3 regions of the Streptomyces blastmyceticus genome follow, and region 1 is predicted to be linked to each of the others. Evidence: riboswitches for the same ligand, from Rfam matches in the RefSeq annotation. Region 1 holds a riboswitch; each other region holds the start of a gene.
The links. A riboswitch is a leader RNA that binds a small molecule or an ion and turns the genes downstream of it on or off. The one in region 1 is predicted to bind cyclic di-AMP.

Region 2: linked by a shared signal. The riboswitch ahead of ABD269_RS17965 (C40 family peptidase) and the one ahead of ABD269_RS06770 (transglycosylase family protein) in region 1 are both predicted to bind cyclic di-AMP.
Region 3: linked by a shared signal. The riboswitch ahead of ABD269_RS14010 (peptidoglycan DD-metalloendopeptidase family protein) and the one ahead of ABD269_RS06770 (transglycosylase family protein) in region 1 are both predicted to bind cyclic di-AMP.

Annotation. Positions count from the first base shown of each region.
Region 1 is NZ_BAAABW010000008.1:107,364-113,316, forward strand. Features, by position in the region: gene ABD269_RS06755 (DUF501 domain-containing protein) at 1-170, opposite strand, end outside; gene ABD269_RS06760 (FtsB family cell division protein) at 223-696, opposite strand; gene eno (phosphopyruvate hydratase) at 839-2,119, opposite strand; gene ABD269_RS06770 (transglycosylase family protein) at 2,418-3,167, opposite strand; cyclic di-AMP (ydaO/yuaA leader) riboswitch at 3,171-3,337, opposite strand; gene ABD269_RS06775 (transglycosylase family protein) at 3,598-4,623, opposite strand; gene ABD269_RS06780 (cytochrome P450 family protein) at 4,788-5,953, opposite strand, start outside.
Region 2 is NZ_BAAABW010000018.1:170,237-176,189, reverse strand. Features, by position in the region: gene ABD269_RS17985 (8-amino-7-oxononanoate synthase) at 1-604, shown strand, start outside; gene ABD269_RS17980 (DUF397 domain-containing protein) at 607-861, opposite strand; gene ABD269_RS17975 (helix-turn-helix domain-containing protein) at 871-1,740, opposite strand; gene ABD269_RS17970 (ATP-binding protein) at 1,982-2,422, shown strand; gene ABD269_RS17965 (C40 family peptidase) at 2,480-2,950, opposite strand; cyclic di-AMP (ydaO/yuaA leader) riboswitch at 2,955-3,120, opposite strand; gene ABD269_RS17960 (urease subunit gamma) at 3,926-4,228, shown strand; gene ABD269_RS17955 (urease subunit beta) at 4,244-4,555, shown strand; gene ABD269_RS17950 (urease subunit alpha) at 4,548-5,953, shown strand, end outside.
Region 3 is NZ_BAAABW010000016.1:37,406-43,358, forward strand. Features, by position in the region: gene ABD269_RS14000 (aldo/keto reductase) at 1-298, opposite strand, end outside; gene ABD269_RS14005 (MFS transporter) at 336-1,796, opposite strand; gene ABD269_RS14010 (peptidoglycan DD-metalloendopeptidase family protein) at 1,944-3,167, opposite strand; cyclic di-AMP (ydaO/yuaA leader) riboswitch at 3,179-3,313, opposite strand; gene ABD269_RS14015 (PP2C family protein-serine/threonine phosphatase) at 3,525-4,745, opposite strand; gene ABD269_RS14020 (DEAD/DEAH box helicase) at 4,981-5,953, opposite strand, start outside.

The sequences.
Region 1 (5,953 bases):
GTGCCGTCCTCCAGCCGCGGCTGGGTCTCGACGACGTCCGGGTTGCCGCAGGGGCAGCGGTGGGCGATGGCGCGCAGGCCCCGCGGCGGGCGGCCCAGCTGCTCCTTGAACGCCGCGATGTCCGCGTCGGTGGGCTGGGTGGGCTCGGTCTTCGGAGGAGGGGTGTCCATGTGCTCGCTCGTACTCGATCTCGATGGAAGTAGAGGTAGGGGTGCGCTGCCGTCAGCGGCCGGGCGCGGCGGGGCCGGAGGCGTCCGCCTGGTCCACGCCGTCCCAGAGGTTGCTGTACCAGGGCCGGTCGGCGGCGCCCTGGTCCTTGGGGCGCCGGGCGGCGCCGCTGCCGTCGACCACGCTGTAGCCGGTCTCGCCGGGGCGCAGGTAGTGCAGGTGCTCGCGGGCCTGCTGCTCGACGTACGCCGGGTCCTCCAGGCGCGCCTTCTCGTCCAGCAGCCGCTGCACCTGCTTGCGGGCCTGCTCGGTGCGGTGCCGCTGGTCGGCGATGTCCGAGCGCTGGGTGACCCATTGGCGCATGGGGTAGGCGAGGGCGACGACCAGGGAGCAGACGACGAGCGCGAGCAGCGCCGCGCGCCCGGTGAGCCTGCCGCGGCGGCGGGTCCTCGCGCGGTAGACCCGGGCCCGCGGGCCCCGCACCAGCGCCTTGAGCCTGGCCGCGGTCGAGAACCGGTCGCCCGCCACTTCGCCTCCCCGTGGTCACCCGACAGCCGCTACGAACGTACGTCCCCGGCCACGGTACGGGACCGTGGCCGGGGACGTAGTGAGGCTGCCGTTTGTCGCCGGGAGGTTTTCCCCGCGGGGGTCAGCCCGTGAGGCGGGGTGCTCAGCCCTTGAAGCGCGGGAACGCGCTGCGGCCGGCGTACACCGCGGCGTCGTCGAGGATCTCCTCGATGCGCAGCAGCTGGTTGTACTTCGCGACGCGCTCGGAGCGGGCCGGGGCGCCGGTCTTGATCTGGCCGCAGTTGGTGGCGACGGCGAGGTCGGCGATGGTGACGTCCTCGGTCTCGCCGGAGCGGTGCGACATCATGCACTTGAAGCCGTTGCGCTGGGCCAGCTCGACGGCGTCGAGGGTCTCGGTCAGCGAGCCGATCTGGTTGACCTTGACCAGCAGGGCGTTGGCGGCGCCCTCCTCGATGCCGCGGCCGAGGCGCTCGGGGTTGGTGACGAACAGGTCGTCGCCGACGATCTGCACCTTGTCGCCGAGGCGCTCGGTGAGGGTCTTCCAGCCGTCCCAGTCGTCCTCGAACAGCGGGTCCTCGATGGAGACCAGCGGGTACGCGGCGACGAGCTCGGCGTAGTAGTCCGTCATCTCGGAGGCCGAGCGGGACTTGCCCTCGAAGTTGTACGAGCCGTCCTTGTAGAACTCGGAGGCGGCGACGTCCAGGGCGAGCGCGATGTCCTGGCCGGGGGTGTAGCCGGCCTGCTTGATGGCCTCGAGGATGAGGTCGAGGGCCTCGCGGTTGGAGCCCAGGTTCGGGGCGAAGCCGCCCTCGTCGCCGAGGCCGGTGGACAGGCCCTTGGTCTTCAGGACGGACTTGAGGGTGTGGTAGACCTCGGCGCCCCAGCGCAGGGCCTCGGAGAAGGACTCCGCGCCGATCGGGGCGATCATGAACTCCTGGATGTCCACGTTGGAGTCGGCGTGCGACCCACCGTTGAGGATGTTCATCATCGGAACGGGCAGCAGGTGCGCGTTCGGGCCGCCCAGGTAGCGGAACAGCGGCAGGTCGGAGGCCTCGGACGCGGCGTGCGCGACGGCGAGGGAGACGCCGAGGATGGCGTTGGCGCCGAGCGAGCCCTTGTTGTCGGTGGCGTCCAGGTCGAACATGGCCTGGTCGATCAGGCGCTGCTCGGTGGCATCGTAGCCGACGAGCTCCGGGCCGATCTGCTCGATGACGGCCAGCACGGCCTTCTCGACGCCCTTGCCGAGGTAACGGTTCTTGTCACCGTCACGGAGCTCGATGGCCTCGAAGGCACCGGTCGAGGCACCGGACGGCACGGCGGCACGGCCCGTGGAGCCGTCGTCGAGGCCGACCTCGACCTCGACCGTGGGGTTGCCTCGCGAGTCGAGGATCTCGCGAGCTACGACGACGTCGATGGACGGCACGAGGGTCTCCTTCGTGTGTGTCTGGAGTTCTGCGAGCACGAGCCTAACGGGCGGCGGGGGGTCACCCTGCCGTCGGGACGCCGTGCGCGGCGAAAAATGGCATAAACGTGCAGATCGCGGGGCGAACGGCGGCAATGTTCGCTCAGCGGTGAAGCCCGCGGCCCGCGTCTCCCGGGGCCCCGGGAACGGCGAAACCCCGCTCCGGCGCGCTCGGGGCACGCGTCGGAGCGGGGCTGCCGCTGCAAGCGGGACATCGAGGGTGCGGCGTGAGCCACCGCACCCGTCGATCAGCTGTCGATCAGCTGAGGTGCAGGTGCTGACCCTCGTAGATCAGGTCCGCGTTGTCCACGACGTCCTTGTTCAGGTCGAACAGCTTCTCCCAGCCGCCCTTGACCTTCTTGGCGTCGGCGATCTTGGAGAGGGTGTCGCCGGCCTTGACCTCGTACTCGCCGTCACCCTGCTTCACGGGCTTCGGGGCAGCGTGCTTCGGCGCGGTCTGCTTCGGGGCCGGGGCGGCCTCGGACTCGTCCTCGTCGGCGGTCTGCGCCTGCGGAGCGGCGTGCTTCGGGGTGGTCTTCTTCGGCGCGGCCTGGCGCTCGCTGCGGTCGGCGTGCGACTTCGTGGAGGTGCCACGGGAGGCGGAGGACGAGTCGTCGGAGGTGTCGACGTCGGCCTTCGCGCCACCGGAGGTCAGGTTGCCCGCACCGGCGCAGCCCCAGGCACCGGGGCCCTGCATGGCGAGCAGCTTCTCGGCGACGGCGATCTGCTGGGACTTGCTGGCATGGTCGGCTCGGTCGGCGTAGGACTGGCCGCCGGCGGCGTTCCAGGAGGACTGCGAGAACTGCAGACCGCCGTAGTAGCCGTTGCCGGTGTTGATGGACCAGTTGCCACCGGACTCGCACTGGGCGACCTTGTCCCAGGTGGAGACGGAGGCAGCGTTCGCGGAGGTCGCGATCATCAGCGGGGCCGCGACCGCGGCGCCGGTGACACCGGCGAGCGTGACGATGCGGACGGCCTTGGACGGACGACGGTGCTTGCCCTTGGACATGAGTCGTTTCCTCACCGACGCCTACGAGGTGAGCTGTCGGGTTCGGGCTGTGAGTTCGCCCGGCCTCGTGTGCGAGCACACTCGGCTTCACCCCTAGCCGTCCCGGTCCTTGCGGGCCGTTCCGGCGCCTACCTTGGTTCCCCCGCTCCTGCCTACGGCGCTTTCGCGACGACTCCGCCGGTCGCCGGCAGGATTCGGCGTGGCGACCGTGGTGCTCGCGGTGGCGAGCGGTCATGACGGTAAGCACTTTGGGCCGACGGGTTCAAACCCCTCTTTCCAGCCACAGTTGCCTCTTGTTACCCAGAGAAACCCGACATTTCCGCAGGTGAAAGCGGGTGCGCCAAGTTTTGGAGGGGTCCGTTCCGCGGAAGTTCAACGAGACCCATGTCTCACTTTCGACTGGAACGGACATTCCCCCCGAACTGCCGGTCTATTTGCCGACCTCAAGCCGCTGACCAGGAAGGATCAGATCGGGATCGGAACCGACAACTTTCTCGTTGCGCTGATACAGGGAATGCCATCCGCCATTAACGGAGTGGGCCTCCGCGATGACTGACAGATTGTCACCCGGCCGCACGGTGTAGTCGCCGGCGCCGGGCTTCCCCGCGCGGGCGTCATCGCCGCCCCGCGAGGCACGGTCCCCGTCGTCCGAACGCGGCGGCTCGGCGCGGTGCTTGCCCGAGCCCGCACCGGAACCGGACTCCGGGGCTTCGGTGGACGGCGAATCCGGCTGTGCGGGGTCCGTGGGCCGCGTACCGGAAGGCGGGTTGGCCGGCGGCTGCGTGGACGGCGTTCCCGGCGTGGGGATTTCGGTGGGGTCGCCCGTCGGGCCGGTCGAGGGACCGGTCGTCGGGCCGCCCGGGTCCTTGCGGTGCTTGCCGCCGTCCGGCTTGCCGCTCGTGGAGGGCGAGGGCGTCCCGGAGGAAGGCTTCGCGTCCGGGTTCTTCGCATCCGGGGTTTTCGCGTCCGGGTTTGCGGACGGCGAGGCCGGGGCAGCCGGGGAGGCGGTGGAGTCCGACGGCGCGGAGCCGCCCGTCGTGGGCGCGGAAGGCGCGTGTTCCGGCGCGCGCGGCGCGGGAGCGTCGTACGAGGGTTCCTTGGTGCTGCCGGGGTTCACGTCCGGCGCCTTGCCGTCCTTGGCGAGCCCCGCGGAGGTGCCGCACGCCTGCCAGCTTCCCGTGCCGTTCGCGTTGAGGACCTTGTCGGCGACGGCGATCTGCTGCTGCCTGCTGGCGAGGTCGGGGCGCGGGGCGTACGACCGGCCGCCGTACTGCTCCCAGAGTTCCTGGGTCATCTGCAGACCGCCGTACGCGCCGTTGCCGGAGTTGGTGCTCCACGTGCCGCCGCTCTCGCACTGGGCGACGCGGTCCCACGTGGGGGCGTCGGCGGCGTTGGCGCCGGTGGCCGCGAGCAGCGGCATGGCGAGGGCCGACCCCGTCACCCCCGCTGCGACCACGACGGCGGGTACCTGACGGGGGCGACGATGTCGACCGTTCCCGGAGCGCATGCGATGGCCTCTCGTGTGGCGGCGAATATGGTCGTCGAACATAGCGACGGGCCACGGTAGTCACAAGCCGGTGTAGCGGAGGTCACGCGGCGGTCACGTCAATTGACGCAGGGTCATCCCGTACGGGGATCGAACTCGACCGGCAGTGTGCGCAGTCCGCGCATGATGAGCCCGCCGCGCCAGCGCAACTCCTCCGGATCCACGGCCAACCGCAGGTCAGGAAGGCGGCGCAGCAGCGTCGCCAGCGCCGTCCTGCCCTCCAGCCGGGCCAGCGGAGCGCCCAGGCAGTAGTGGATCCCGTGCCCGTAGCCGAGGTGCTGATTGTCGGCCCGGGAGAGGTCCAGGGTGTCGGGTTCCGCGAACCGCTCGGGGTCCCGGTCGGCGGCCGCGAGGACGACCAGGACGGGGTCTCCCTCGGCGATGCGCTGCCCCCCGATCGTCAGCTCCTGCTTGGCGAACCGCCAGGTCGCGAGCTCCACCGGGCCGTCGAACCGCAGCAGTTCCTCCACCCCCGTGGCGAGCAGGCTCTCGTCCCCCTCGGCCAGGGCGAGTTGGAGCCGTTCGCGCTGCTCCGGATTGCGCAGCAGGGCGTGGAGACCGTTACCGATCAGGTTCACAGTTGTTTCAAAACCAGCAAAGAGCAGAATGAAGGCCATGGCCGCGGCCTCGTTCTCGGTGAGGTGCTCACCGTGGTCGCTTGCCCTGATCAGCCCCGAAATCAGATCCTCGCCGGGGTTCTCCCGCTTTCTGTGGATCAGTTCCGCCAGATAAGTGCGCATCTTCTTCACCGCGCGGGCGACACCACCGCGCGGCCCGCCGCCGTGGCGGATCATCATGCCCGCCCAGTCTCGGAAGTCGTCCTGGTCTTCGCTCGGCACGCCGAGCAGGTCGCAGATGGCATAGATGGGGAGGGGAAAGGCGAACTCGTGAATGAGGTCGGCGCTCCCCTTCTCGCAGAAGTCGTCGATGAGCCGGTCGGTCAGCTCCTGGACCCGCGGGGCGAACTCGGCGACGCGCCCCGGCGTGAACGCCTTGGAGACCAGCCGGCGCAGCCGGGTGTGGTCCGGCGGGTCGATGTTGAGCAGGTGCGTCATCAGATTGGCGCTGCGCTCGCCCGGGATGCCGACCTTGCCCTTGCCGTGGGCGGACTCGGAGTGGTGCACGGGGTTCTTCGACAGCCGCTGGTCGGCGAGCGCCTGCCGGGCGTCGGCGTAGCGGGTGACCAGCCAGGCGTCCACGCCGCTGGGGAGGGCGGTGCGGTGCACGGGGGCGTTCTCGC
Region 2 (5,953 bases), on a different contig from region 1:
CGCGCTCGCCGACGCCTGCCGGGCGCACGGCGCGGCCCTGCTCGTGGACGACGCGCACGGTCTGGGGGTCCTCGGCGACGGCGGCCGCGGCGCCGTGCACGCGGCGGGGCTGGCGGGCGCGGGCGACGTCGTCACCACCGTCACCCTGTCCAAGTCGCTGGGCAGCCAGGGCGGCGCGGTCCTCGGCCCCGCCCGGGTGATCAGGCACCTCGTCAGCAACGCCAGGACCTTCATCTTCGACACTGGCCTCGCCCCGGCCGCCGTGGGCGCGGCCCTGGCGGGCCTCGGGGTGCTGCGCCGCGAGCCGCAGCGCGCGGCCCGCGCCCGCCACGTCGCCCGCGAGCTGCACCGGAGAGTGACGGCCGCGGGTCTCGAAGCCGTACGCCCCGACGCGGCGGTGGTGTCCGTGCGGGCGCCGTCCCCCGAGGCGGCGGTGCGCTGGGCGGCCGACTGCAGGACCGCGGGTCTCGCGGTCGGCTGCTTCCGGCCGCCGTCCGTGCCCGACGGGGTCTCGCGGCTGCGGCTGACCGCCCGCGCGGACCTGTCGGACCGTCAGGTCGAGGAGGCGGCCGGCACGGTCGTACGGACCGCACCGGCCGTCTGACGTCAGGTCGCGCCGTCGGGGCGGTCGAGGGGACGGAGGGAACCGTCGCACAGTCCTCCGACGAAGGAGGACCAGGCGGCGGGGGAGAGCAACAAGGCGGACAGGGCGGTGTTCTTCGAGTCGCGCACGGCCAGGAGCCCCGGGCCCAGGCCGGCCGTCTCCACGCAGTTGTTCATTCCGGTGCTGTAGCTGCTGCGTCGCCACACTGCGCCGCACAGAGCCGATTGAGAAGGTACGTACCGAGGCATTGCGGACATGGTGCCTCCTTACGCGCCGCCGTTGATCCCGGCGATGAAATCCAGCGAGTTCTCGTGCGAGAGGGCGTGCGCCCGCAACGTGGTGAATGCCGCGGCGTACGCCCGGAGGTCTTCTTTCCGCTCCAGGTAGAGGCTACTCGTCAAATGGTCGAGAACAACCACGTCCAGATCAGCAATGCGCGGAAATGAGAAAATAACAAAAGGCCCTGTGATGCCAATGTGGCCGCTCCTGGAGAACGGCAGTACATGCAGCCGCACATGGCGCAGCGAACCCGTTTCCACCAGGTGCCGCAACTGCCCGGCCATGACCTCCCGTCCGCCTACCTCATGGCGGAGCACCGCCTCGTCCAGCACGGCGCACAGCTCCAGCGGACGGTCGCCGCGGAGCACCGACTGCCGCGCCATGCGCACCCGCACCAGCTTCTCCACCTGCTCCGGCGGCGGGTCGTTGAGCGCCGCCCGGGTGACGGCCCTGGCGTAGGCGGGAGTCTGGAGGAGTCCCGGCACGACCGTGGTCTCCAGCGTGCGTAACCGCGACGCCTCCGATTCCAGGCTGATGAAGTCCAGATAGGCCGGGGGCAGCAGATTGCGGTAGGCGTACCACCAGCCCCGGCGGGCGCCCTCCGCATCGGCGGTGCCCGCGCCGCACAGCGCCCCCAGCAGCGCCCGCAGTTCGGGGTCCGACACCCCGTACGCGTCCAGCAGGAGCGCAACGTCCGAGGACTTCACGCCACTGCTGCCCGTCTCGATCCGGCTGATCTTCGACTGGTGCCAGCCCACCGCGTGCGCGGCCTCCAGGCTGGTCAGTTTGGCGAGTTCGCGCTGGCGGCGCAGCTCCCCGCCGAGTTTGCGGCGGCGCACCGCGGGTCCGTTTCGCATAGCCCTGCCTCCGCCTGTGGTGAACATGGTGTTTCTCGTCAATAGACCAGTGTGCCGTCCATATCCGGTCTGTCGTCGTAGAGTTCACCGCTTCGAGCGACAGATATATGCACATCTTGAGGGATCGCCCGCATCACCACCGTTTTCGGTGGCAGTCTGTCGCTCAGAGCCGTCCGGGAACGCTCTCGACTTCACGACGCATTGCGTCGGAGTCCGTACCCGGCGGGAAAGGGACAGCGTCATGGCAGACCACCAAGAAGCCACCGTCACTCTGCCGAGCGCCCCCGCCTCGGTCTCCACCGCACGCCGCTATGTGGCCGGTGTGCTCGCGGACTGGGGGCTGCCGGGCGACACGGACACCGCCGAGACCGTACGGCTGATCGTCTCCGAGCTCGCCACCAACGCCGTGCAGCACACCCGCGGCCAGTCGCCCACCTTCACCGTCGACGTCCGGCTCGAACTCGACCGGCAGTTGCGGATCGGGGTCACGGACAGCCACCCGCGCTTCCCCCGCCGACTGCCCGCCGCCGTCCAGCAGGACAACGGACGGGGCATGGTCATCATCCGCTGCCTCACCGCGGAGCGCGGGGGAAGACTCTTCTTCACCCCGAACCCCGACGGCGGCAAGACCGTGTGGATCTCGCTGCCCTGGACCGTGCCCGCCCTCAGCGCCGAGCGCTGAGGCGCGGGCCGGGCCCCCGCACGCCGTGCGGGGGCCCGGTGCGGCGCGTGGGATCGGTCAGTCCACCCGGCCGTAGAGGACGCTGTTGCTCCAGATCCGCTCCAGGCGGACCACCGCCCCGGTCCTGGGCGCGTGCCAGATCTTGCCGTCACCCGCGTATATGCCCACGTGGTAGACGCCCCGGCCGGACACGAAGAACACCAGGTCCCCTCGTTCGCGGTCGCCGCGGGAGATGTGGGTGGTCCGGTTGTACTGCTCGGCGGCGGTGCGGGGCAGGGTCTTCCCGGCCCGCTTGAAGGAGTAGAGGGTCAGGCCCGAGCAGTCGAAGCGGTAGGGGCCGGTCGCACCCCACTGGTAGGGGGAGCCCTGTTTCGAGGCCGCGATGTGCAGTGCGTTGGTGGCGACGGTCGATGCCTCTGCCCCCGTCGCGCCGCCCGGCACCAGCACCGTGGCACCGACGGCGGCGAGCGTGAGGGCCGAGGCTGCGCCGGCCCTGGACATCATTGACGGACGTTTGTGCGCGCCCATGTGCCAACCCTTCGTCAGCCGCCTGTGAAGGATGACCTGTCGGGTTCGGGCAGGCGAAGAATGCCCGGCCGTGTCAACGGCTTCACCCCAAGGGCCGACCGCACTACTCTTGGTCGTCCCACCGTGCTCGGGTCCTCCATCCCCACCGGTGCGTTCGGTCGACCCGGCATCCAGACAGCGGCGGGGTTCGGCGTCCGCCTGGACCGCCCCGCCGGGATGGCGGGGTCTTGTCGTCGACGGGATCTTGGCGCAGCCCAGGTACGGATTCCGAGCGGAACCAGAGGTATGTGAGGCTGCTCACTCCCGGGCAATTCCGCTGGACACGACGGGGATTGTCCGGTTCGGGAAAACCCTGTTGAGCCCCTGGCCTGGGGCCCGTCGGCACCGCTCCGGCGCGGCGTGCGTGCCCGGTTGAAATCGATCACCGCGCGCCGTCTACGACACCGTCCGGCGTCTGGGGGAGCGGTGTTTATTCGCCCGCCGACCCGTGATCCATGGGTGTGGGCGGGAGTGTGAGCGGGACCGCGCCCCGACGCGCCCGCCGCGCCCCCGCCGGGACCGGCATCGCGCGCGCCAGGGTGCCCCCGAGTAACTCCCGGCCGCCGCCCTCGAACACGGCTGCGAGGGACTTCGGCGGCCCGGCGCCGGCGACGGGCGCGGTCTGCGGTGCCCGTAGCCTGCCGTACGTGTCGTGCGGGAGGAGCGGAGTGATCCGGCCCAGGAGATCCCGTAGGTGCAGACGGCAGCTGCACGAACCCTTGGCCCTGACCGCCGGGTCCGCCCGGCCGTCGGGACCCGCGCCCTCACCCCTGGCCATGGATGCGCAAAGAGTCAGTTAACGCGTTGGAAAAGGTTCCGCTCTAATCTGCAATCCCTGGCTGTCCGATGAAGAAGCCCAGGTCAACAGTGTGTAGAACTCTTGTGTGCCCCCATTGGGTTCCGCTAGGGGGCCTGGTTCGTCAGTGAGGTGGACGCATGCAACTCTCCCCGCATGAGCAGGAACGCCTGCTTCTCCATGTGGCCGCCGACGTAGCCGAGAAGCGCCGGGCCCGTGGGCTGCTGCTCAACCACCCCGAGGCGGTGGCCCTGATAACCGTTCATGTCCTCGAAGGCGCCCGCGACGGCCGGACCGTCGCCGAGCTGATGTCCTCCGGGCGCAAGGTGATCGGCCGCTCCGAGGTGATGACGGGCATCCCCGAGATGATCCGCGAGGTCCAGGTGGAGGCCACCTTCCCGGACGGCACCAAGCTCGTCACCGTCCACGAACCCATCGGCTGAGGGGAAGTGCCCAACGTGATACCCGGAGAGATCCTCCTCGCCGACGCGCCCGTCGCCCTCAACCAGGGGCTCCATCGCACCCGCGTCACCGTGCTCAACGCCGCCGACCGGCCCGTACAGGTCGGCTCGCACTACCACTTCGCCGAGGCCAACCCCGGCCTCGACTTCGACCGCGCCGCCGCCCGCGGCAAGCGGCTCGACATCGCCGCGGGCACCGCCGTGCGCTTCGAGCCCGGCATCCCCGTCGAGGTCGCCCTGGTGCCGATCGGCGGCAAGCGCATCGTCGAGGGGCTGCGCGGCGAGTGCGGAGGGCCGCTGGATGACTGAACTCAGCAGGGCCGCGTACGCCGACCTGTTCGGCCCCACCGCGGGTGACCGCATCCGCCTCGCCGACACCGACCTCCTCGTCGAGATCGAGGAGGACCGCAGCGGCGGCCCCGGCCACGCAGGGGACGAAGCGGTCTTCGGCGGCGGCAAGGTCATCCGCGAGTCCATGGGCCAGTCCCGCGCCACCCGCGCCGACGGCGCCCCCGACACCGTCATCACCGGCGCCGTCGTCCTCGACCACTGGGGCATCGTCAAGGCCGACATCGGCATCCGCGACGGCCGCATCACCGGCATCGGCAAGGCCGGCAACCCCGACACCATGGACGGCGTCCACCCCGATCTCGTCATCGGCCCCGAGACGGAGATCATCGCGGGCAACGGCAAGATCCTCACCGCCGGGGCCGTCGACGCCCACGTCCACTTCATCTGCCCGCAGATCGCCGACGAGGCGCTCGCCTCCGGCGTCACCACGCTCGTCGGCGGCGGCACGGGCCCGGCCGAGGGCAGCAAGGCCACCACCATCACCCCCGGCTCCTGGCACCTCGCCCGGATGTTCGAGGCGATGGAGGGATACCCGCTGAACATCGGCCTCCTCGGCAAGGGCAACACCGTCTCCTACGACTCGATGCGCGCCCAACTGCGCGCCGGAGCCGTCGGATTCAAGATCCACGAGGACTGGGGCGCCACCCCCGCCGTCATCGACGCCTGCCTGTCCGTCTGTGAGGAGAGCGGCGCCCAGCTCGCCATCCACACCGACACGCTCAACGAGGCGGGGTTCGTCGGCGACACTCTCGCCGCGATCGCCGGGCGCACCCTCCACGCGTACCACACGGAGGGCGCGGGCGGCGGGCACGCACCCGACATCATCACCGTCGTCTCCGAGGCCAACGTCCTCCCCAGCTCCACCAACCCCACCCGCCCGCACACCGTCAACACCGTCGACGAACACCTCGACATGCTGATGGTCTGTCACCACCTCAACCCCGCCGTGCCCGAGGACCTCGCCTTCGCCGAGTCCCGGATCCGGCCCGGCACCATCGCCGCCGAGGACGTCCTGCACGACCTGGGCGCCATCTCCATCATCTCCTCCGACTCCCAGGCGATGGGCCGCGTCGGCGAGGTGGTGCTGCGCACCTGGCAGACGGCGCACGTGATGAAGCGGCGGCGCGGCGCCCTGCCGGGCGACGGTGCCGCCGACAACCGGCGGGCCCGGCGCTATGTCGCCAAATACACCATCAACCCGGCCGTCGCGCAGGGCCTCGACCACGAGATCGGCTCCGTCGAGACCGGCAAGCTCGCCGACCTCGTCCTGTGGGAACCCGCGTTCTTCGGCGTCAAGCCGCTGCTCGTCATCAAGGGCGGACAGATCGCGTACGCGCAGATGGGCGACGCGAACGC
Region 3 (5,953 bases), on a different contig from region 1:
CGGACAGGCCGCGCGGCTCGGGGACGCCCCCGCCGACCTTGGTGGCCAGGACGACGTCGGCGCGGTTGCCGCGGGAGGCGAACCAATTGCCGATCACCGTCTCCGATTCGCCGCCCTTGTTGCCGGGCGCCCAGACGGAGTAGACGTCGGCGGTGTCGACGAAATTGCCGCCGGCCGCCGCGTAGGCGTCGAGTACGGCGAAGGATTGCGCCTCGTCGGCCGTCCAGCCGAACACATTGCCGCCGAGGGCGAGCGGGTGGACGGAAAGGTTGCCGATCTTCTTGCGGATGTCAGCCATGGATCTCTCCAACGTCCTTATGGGGCATGGTATTCCACTATTTCGCCGTCGCCGGGAGCGGTTCGGGTCGCCGGGTGGACAGCGGGGCCGCGATCGATTCGAGGGAGCGGCCCTCTGCCGGTACGGCCAGGAAGGCCGCGACCAGTCCGGCGGCGCACATCAGTGACGCGCCGATCTGAAAGGCGAGGACCGTGTCCCCGACGACGCCGCTGCTCGTCAGGTCGGAGAAGACCAGCGGTCCGGTGATGCCGCCGGCCGCCGTGCCCAGCGCGTAGAAGAAGGCGATGGCCATGGCGCGCGTTTCCATTGGAAACACCTCGGACACGGTGAGGTACGCGCTGCTCGCGCCCGCCGAGGCGAAGAAGAGGACGACGGCCCAGCAGGCGGTGAGGGTGTCGGCGGTCAACCGCCCGGCGCCGAAGAGCCAGGCCGTGCCGAAGAGGAGCAGGCCGGACAGCAGATAGGTCGAGGAGATCATGACGCGCCGGCCGACGGTGTCGAAGAACCGGCCGAGCAGGAGCGGGCCGAAGAAGTTGCCCGCCGCGATGACCGCGAAGAAATAGCCGGTACGGGACGTGGAGACGCCGAAGAACCTGGTGAGAATGGCGCCGAAGCCGAAGGTGATCGCGTTGTAGAGAAACGCCTGGCCGATGAAGAGGGCGAGGCCGAGCACGGCGCGCCGGCGGTACTCGCCGAACACCGTGCGCGCGATTTCCCGGAACGTGATGGCGGACCGCTGGTGAATGGCCATCTCGCCCTCGGCGGGCGGCAGCTCGCGCCCCTTTTCCGCCGCGACGCGTTCCTCGATCGAGGTCACCAGCTCTTCGGCCTCGGCTCCCCTGCCGTGGATGAAAAGCCAGCGCGGGCTCTCCGGCACGTGCCGCCGTACGAGCAGGATGACCAGGCCCAGGACCACCCCCAGGGCGAAGGTCAGCCGCCACCCCACGTCGATCGGGAAGATGCTCGTGTCGAGCATCAGGATCGACAACAGGGAACCGCCGACCGCACCGATCCAGAAACTGCCGTTGATGATGAGGTCGACCCGGCCCCGGTAGGCCGCAGGGATCAGCTCGTCGATGGCGGAATTGATCGCCGCGTACTCCCCTCCGATGCCGAATCCCGTCAGAAAGCGGAAGGCGAAGAACCACCAGGAGGAGAACGACAGCGCGGTCAGTGCCGTCGCCGTCAGATAGACGGCGAGGGTGACGATGAACAGCTTCTTGCGGCCGAAAAGGTCGGTGAGGCGGCCGAAGAAGAGCGCTCCGGAACACGCCCCCACCACGTAGAGGGCCGCGGCCAGTCCTGTGACCTCGCCCGAGGTGACCGACAGGCCGCTGCCCCGCTCGGAGAGGCGGCCGGCGATATTGCCGACGACGGTGACCTCCAGGCCGTCCAGGATCCAGACGGTGCCGAGACCGATCACCACCATCCAGTGCCAGCGGGACCAGGGGAGGCGGTCCAGGCGGGCCGGTACGGAGGTGGTGATCGCGGAGGTCACGGCATTCCGAGTGCCCTTGTTTGTGGCGGATATGCGTATGTTTGTGGCAGGTATGTGTACGGTGATTCGTTTGGTTGCCGTCCCGGGGCTCCGCCCCGGACCCCGGTCCTCAAACGCCGGACGGGCTGGATTTACGTACCCCGAAGGTTACGGCTGCAGGCCCCGTTCTCTCAGCCACGGGAGGGGGTCGATCGGGGCTCCGCCGTCCGGGCGGATCTCCAGGTGGAGGTGGGGGCCCGTGACGTTGCCGGTCGCGCCGACGCGGCCGATCACGTCGCCCGCGGACACCTTGCCCGAGGTGACCACCATCGACGACAGGTGGCAGAACCACACCTCCGTGCCGTCGTCCAGCTTCAGCACGATGCGGTAGCCGTACGCGCCCGCCCACCCGGCATGGGTGATCGTGCCGTTGCCGATCGCCTTGACGGGCGTGCCGGTCGGGGCCGCGAAGTCCTCGCCGGTGTGGTTCGCGGACCACATGTTGCCCGCTTGGCCGAAGCCGGCGGTCAGGGTGTAGGAGCCGACGGGCAGGGTGTACGCGCCCGGGCTGTGCGCGGCGGGCGTGCGGGGGCCGGTGTCGGCGGGGTTCGCGGAGGCGTCCTCCTCGGCCGCGGGGCGGGCCTCGGCCTTCGCCGCCCTGGCCTTCTCGGCTTCGGCGGCCTTCGCCGCCTTTTCCGCCTCGGCCGCCTCCGCCGCCTTCTTCGCCGCCGCCTGTGCCGCCTCGCGCTGCGCGGACTCGCGCGCCTCGTCGTCGGCGGCGTTCTGCTGGTGCTCGGCCTGCTGCAGTATGCGGGCGCGCAGGGCCTCGCCCGCGTTCGCGGTGCCCTGGGCGGCTTCCTCGGTGCTCAGGCCCGCCTGGGTCAGCGGCTGATCGGCACCGGGGGCGGCGGCCACGGCGTTCTCCTCCTGCCCTTGGCCGCCACCGAGGAGGGAACCCACTCCCGCCAGGTCGGGCACCGATATCGGCGCGGCCGGGCGGTCCTGGGCGCTCGCCATGCCGCCCGCGCCGACCGCCGCGATGACGCCGACACCGAGGACGGCGCCGCTGCGGGCCATCGTGCCGCCGCGCTGCTTGGCGACGCGGTGGCGGCCGCCGCTGCCACGGGCCGGGGCGGCGGAGTGGGGCGAGGGCTCCTCGGCGACGGGCTCGGGCACTGCCCAGTGCGGCACCGGGTGCGGCTCGGCCGCAAAGCCCGGGGCGGGGGCAATCGAAGACTTATTCATCCGCATGGCCGCCGGCCCCGCGTCGGCCTCGGCCGCGGTCATCGGCATATGCGCGGTCATATACGCGGGCACGATCGGAAGTTCGGGTGCGTGGGGCTCGTACGACCCATGCAGAGTGGGGTCGAGGGCAGGCTCGTTGGACGCCACGGGGGCGCACTCCTTTCCTTCCTTCTCGCCTACCGGGTTAGCTGACGGGTTCGGAGCAGGAAGGTCTCCTACGAGCCGGGTGCGGCCCGATTCACCCCAGGATGGGTGGTTCCCCGGTTCCCAGATGCTGCTGGTGTATCAGGTCTTGCTGTGCCCGCGGGATTCGGCGAAGGCGCACGGCGCCGCCTCTTGCGGCGGTGATGAGGACCGCACGTCGTTATCGAACGTTAATAGACAGACCGTGCAGTTTCCAAGCCGAAAGGCTGAATCGACCGGCTCCTTGGTCAGGACTTGGCAAGACGCCCGACCTCTTAATGCGGTCTTTATTCCGACGGAATGCGGAACGATCAAGATCCACTACTGCGTGCGCGGGCAGCATTTCGGTGCCGCGCGACTCTCTAAGCGCCGGTCAACGGCCGTACGGACAGCCGTCCCTGCCGCCGTGACCGTGCCGGACGCCCCGCCGCGGTGGGGCCGGCCGTCGCCGCGCCGGATCGCGAGCAGGGCCATGTCGTCCGTGGTCCGGCCGCCCGAGTGCCGGGTGACGTCGGCGACCAGCGTGTCCAACAGCACGTCGGGACTCTTGAACTGCCGGCCCGTCAGGCGCGCCCTCGGGTCGTAGAACACCCCGCGCGCGTCCCTCGCCTCTGTCACCCCGTCAGTGAAAAGGAGCAGGGTCGAACCCGGAGGGAACTCCACCTCCTCGACGCTGTCCGGCCACTCCCCCAGGTCGCCCATCCCCAGCGGCAGCGCGGGAACGGCGGGCTCCGCCTCGCTCGTGCGGCCGTCGGGGTGGAGCAGGAGGGGCGCGGGGTGGCCGCGGTTCACCAGGCGCAGTACGGGCGCGGCCACCGGCATCTCCGCGAGTACGGCGGTGGTGAAGCCCTCGAACTGATCCAGGTTCGCGCGCCGCGCGCCCTCCCTGCGCAACGCGCGCTCCAGCCGTGCGGCGAGCGCGTCCAGCGTGCGCTCCTGCTCGGCCGCCTCCCGGAACGCGCCGATGACCACCGCGACCGCCTCCACCGCCTCCAGGCCCTTGCCGCGCACGTCACCGACGATGACGCGCACGCCGTACGGGGTGTCCTGGACCGCGTAGAGGTCGCCGCCGATCCGGGCGTCCGCCTCCGCCGCCACATAGCGCGCCGCGACCCGCAGGCCGCCGATGCGGGCGGCCGGGCTCGGGAGGACGGCCCGCTGGGCAGTCTCCGCGATGTCCCGGGCGGAGGCGAGCCGCTGATCGCTGCGGCGGGCGATGCGGTTGATGCCGAGGGCGAGGAGGGAGACCACGACGACGGTGACGATCTCGCTCATGGCCTGCCCGGCGTCGTCGGCCCGCTCGTAGAGCGTGAGGCTCATCGAGGCGGCGACGGCGGCCAGGGCGATGGCGGCGGTCCCGCGCAGGGAGTGGAGGGGCGCCGCGACGAGGGGGGCGGCGTTGACGAAGGGGGCGCAGGTGTAGGCGGGGGGTGTGCCGATGTCGAAGAGGACGCCGCCGATGACGAGGGCGTAGGGGAGGGTGCGGGCGGCTCGCCACGCCAGGGGTTTCGCCTCGGGTTCCGGCCCGTCTCGCTGACCCACGGCGTTCTCCTGACCGGCCGTTCGCGTTGTGTCCAGCGTTGCCGCGTGGGCGCGTGGCGTCGAACGGGGGTGGGCCAAGTGGGGGGCGGGGGTTTTTCCCCTACCCGCCCCTTCCCGAAACCGGGCTCCGCCCGGACCCGGTCCTCAAACTCCCCCAGCTACCGCTGGGAGGTGCCCCCACGGGCTGGATTCGCCGGCCGTAGCCAGCAAATCCAGCCCGTCAGGGACTTTCGGGTCAGACCTTCGGCGCGCGGCGCGTGCCGCCGCCACCGCCGCCCCGGCGAACCGCGTTGCCCGGGCGGGTGCCGGTGGAGCGGCGGGAGCTGCCGCCCTGGCCCTGGCCGGTGCCGCTGCCGAAGCCGCGGTAGCCGCCGCCACCGTTGCCGGCGCTGGGCTCCGTACGCGTACGGCCACGGCCGCCGGCGCCCGAGCCGCGCGAGCGCGACGGCTTCTTCGTGCCCTGCTGCGGCTGCTGAGCGGCGGCCGGGGGCGCTATGACCACCGCGACGCCGCTGGGCTCGCGCGCACCGGTGATCCGCTCCAGCTCGGGGTCGCGGGGGTGCGTCTTGATGACGTTGGGGGTGATCTTCGCCGTGACCATCATGCGGGTCATCTCGCGCCGCTGCTCGGGCAGGACGAGGGTGACGACCGTGCCGGACTCGCCCGCGCGCGCCGTGCGGCCGCCGCGGTGCAGGTAGTCCTTGTGGTCCATCGGCGGGTCGATGTTCACGACGAGGTCGAGGCCGTCGATGTGGATGCCGCGGGCGGCGACGTTCGTGGCGATCAGCGCGGTGACCTGGTCCGTACGGAACAGCTCCAGCGTGCGGTTGCGCTGCGGCTGGCTCTTGCCGCCGTGCAGCGCGCCTGCGCGCACGCCCTCGGAGAGCAGCTTCTTCACCAGGCGGTCGGCGCCGCGCTTGGTGTCGACGAACATGATCACGCGGCCCTCACGGGCGGCGATCCGGGTGACCGCCTCCTTCTTGTCCGCGTCGGTCACGAAGAGCAGGTGGTGCTCCATCGTGGAGACCGCGCCGACCGAGGCATCGACGGAGTGCGTCACCGGGTCGGAGAGGAAGCGGCGCACGAGGCGGTCGACGTTGCGGTCGAGGGTCGCGGAGAACAGCATGCGCTGGCCGTCCGGGTCGACCTGGTCGAGCAGCTTGGTGACCTGCGGCAGGAAGCCCATGTCGGCCATCTGGTCGGCCTCG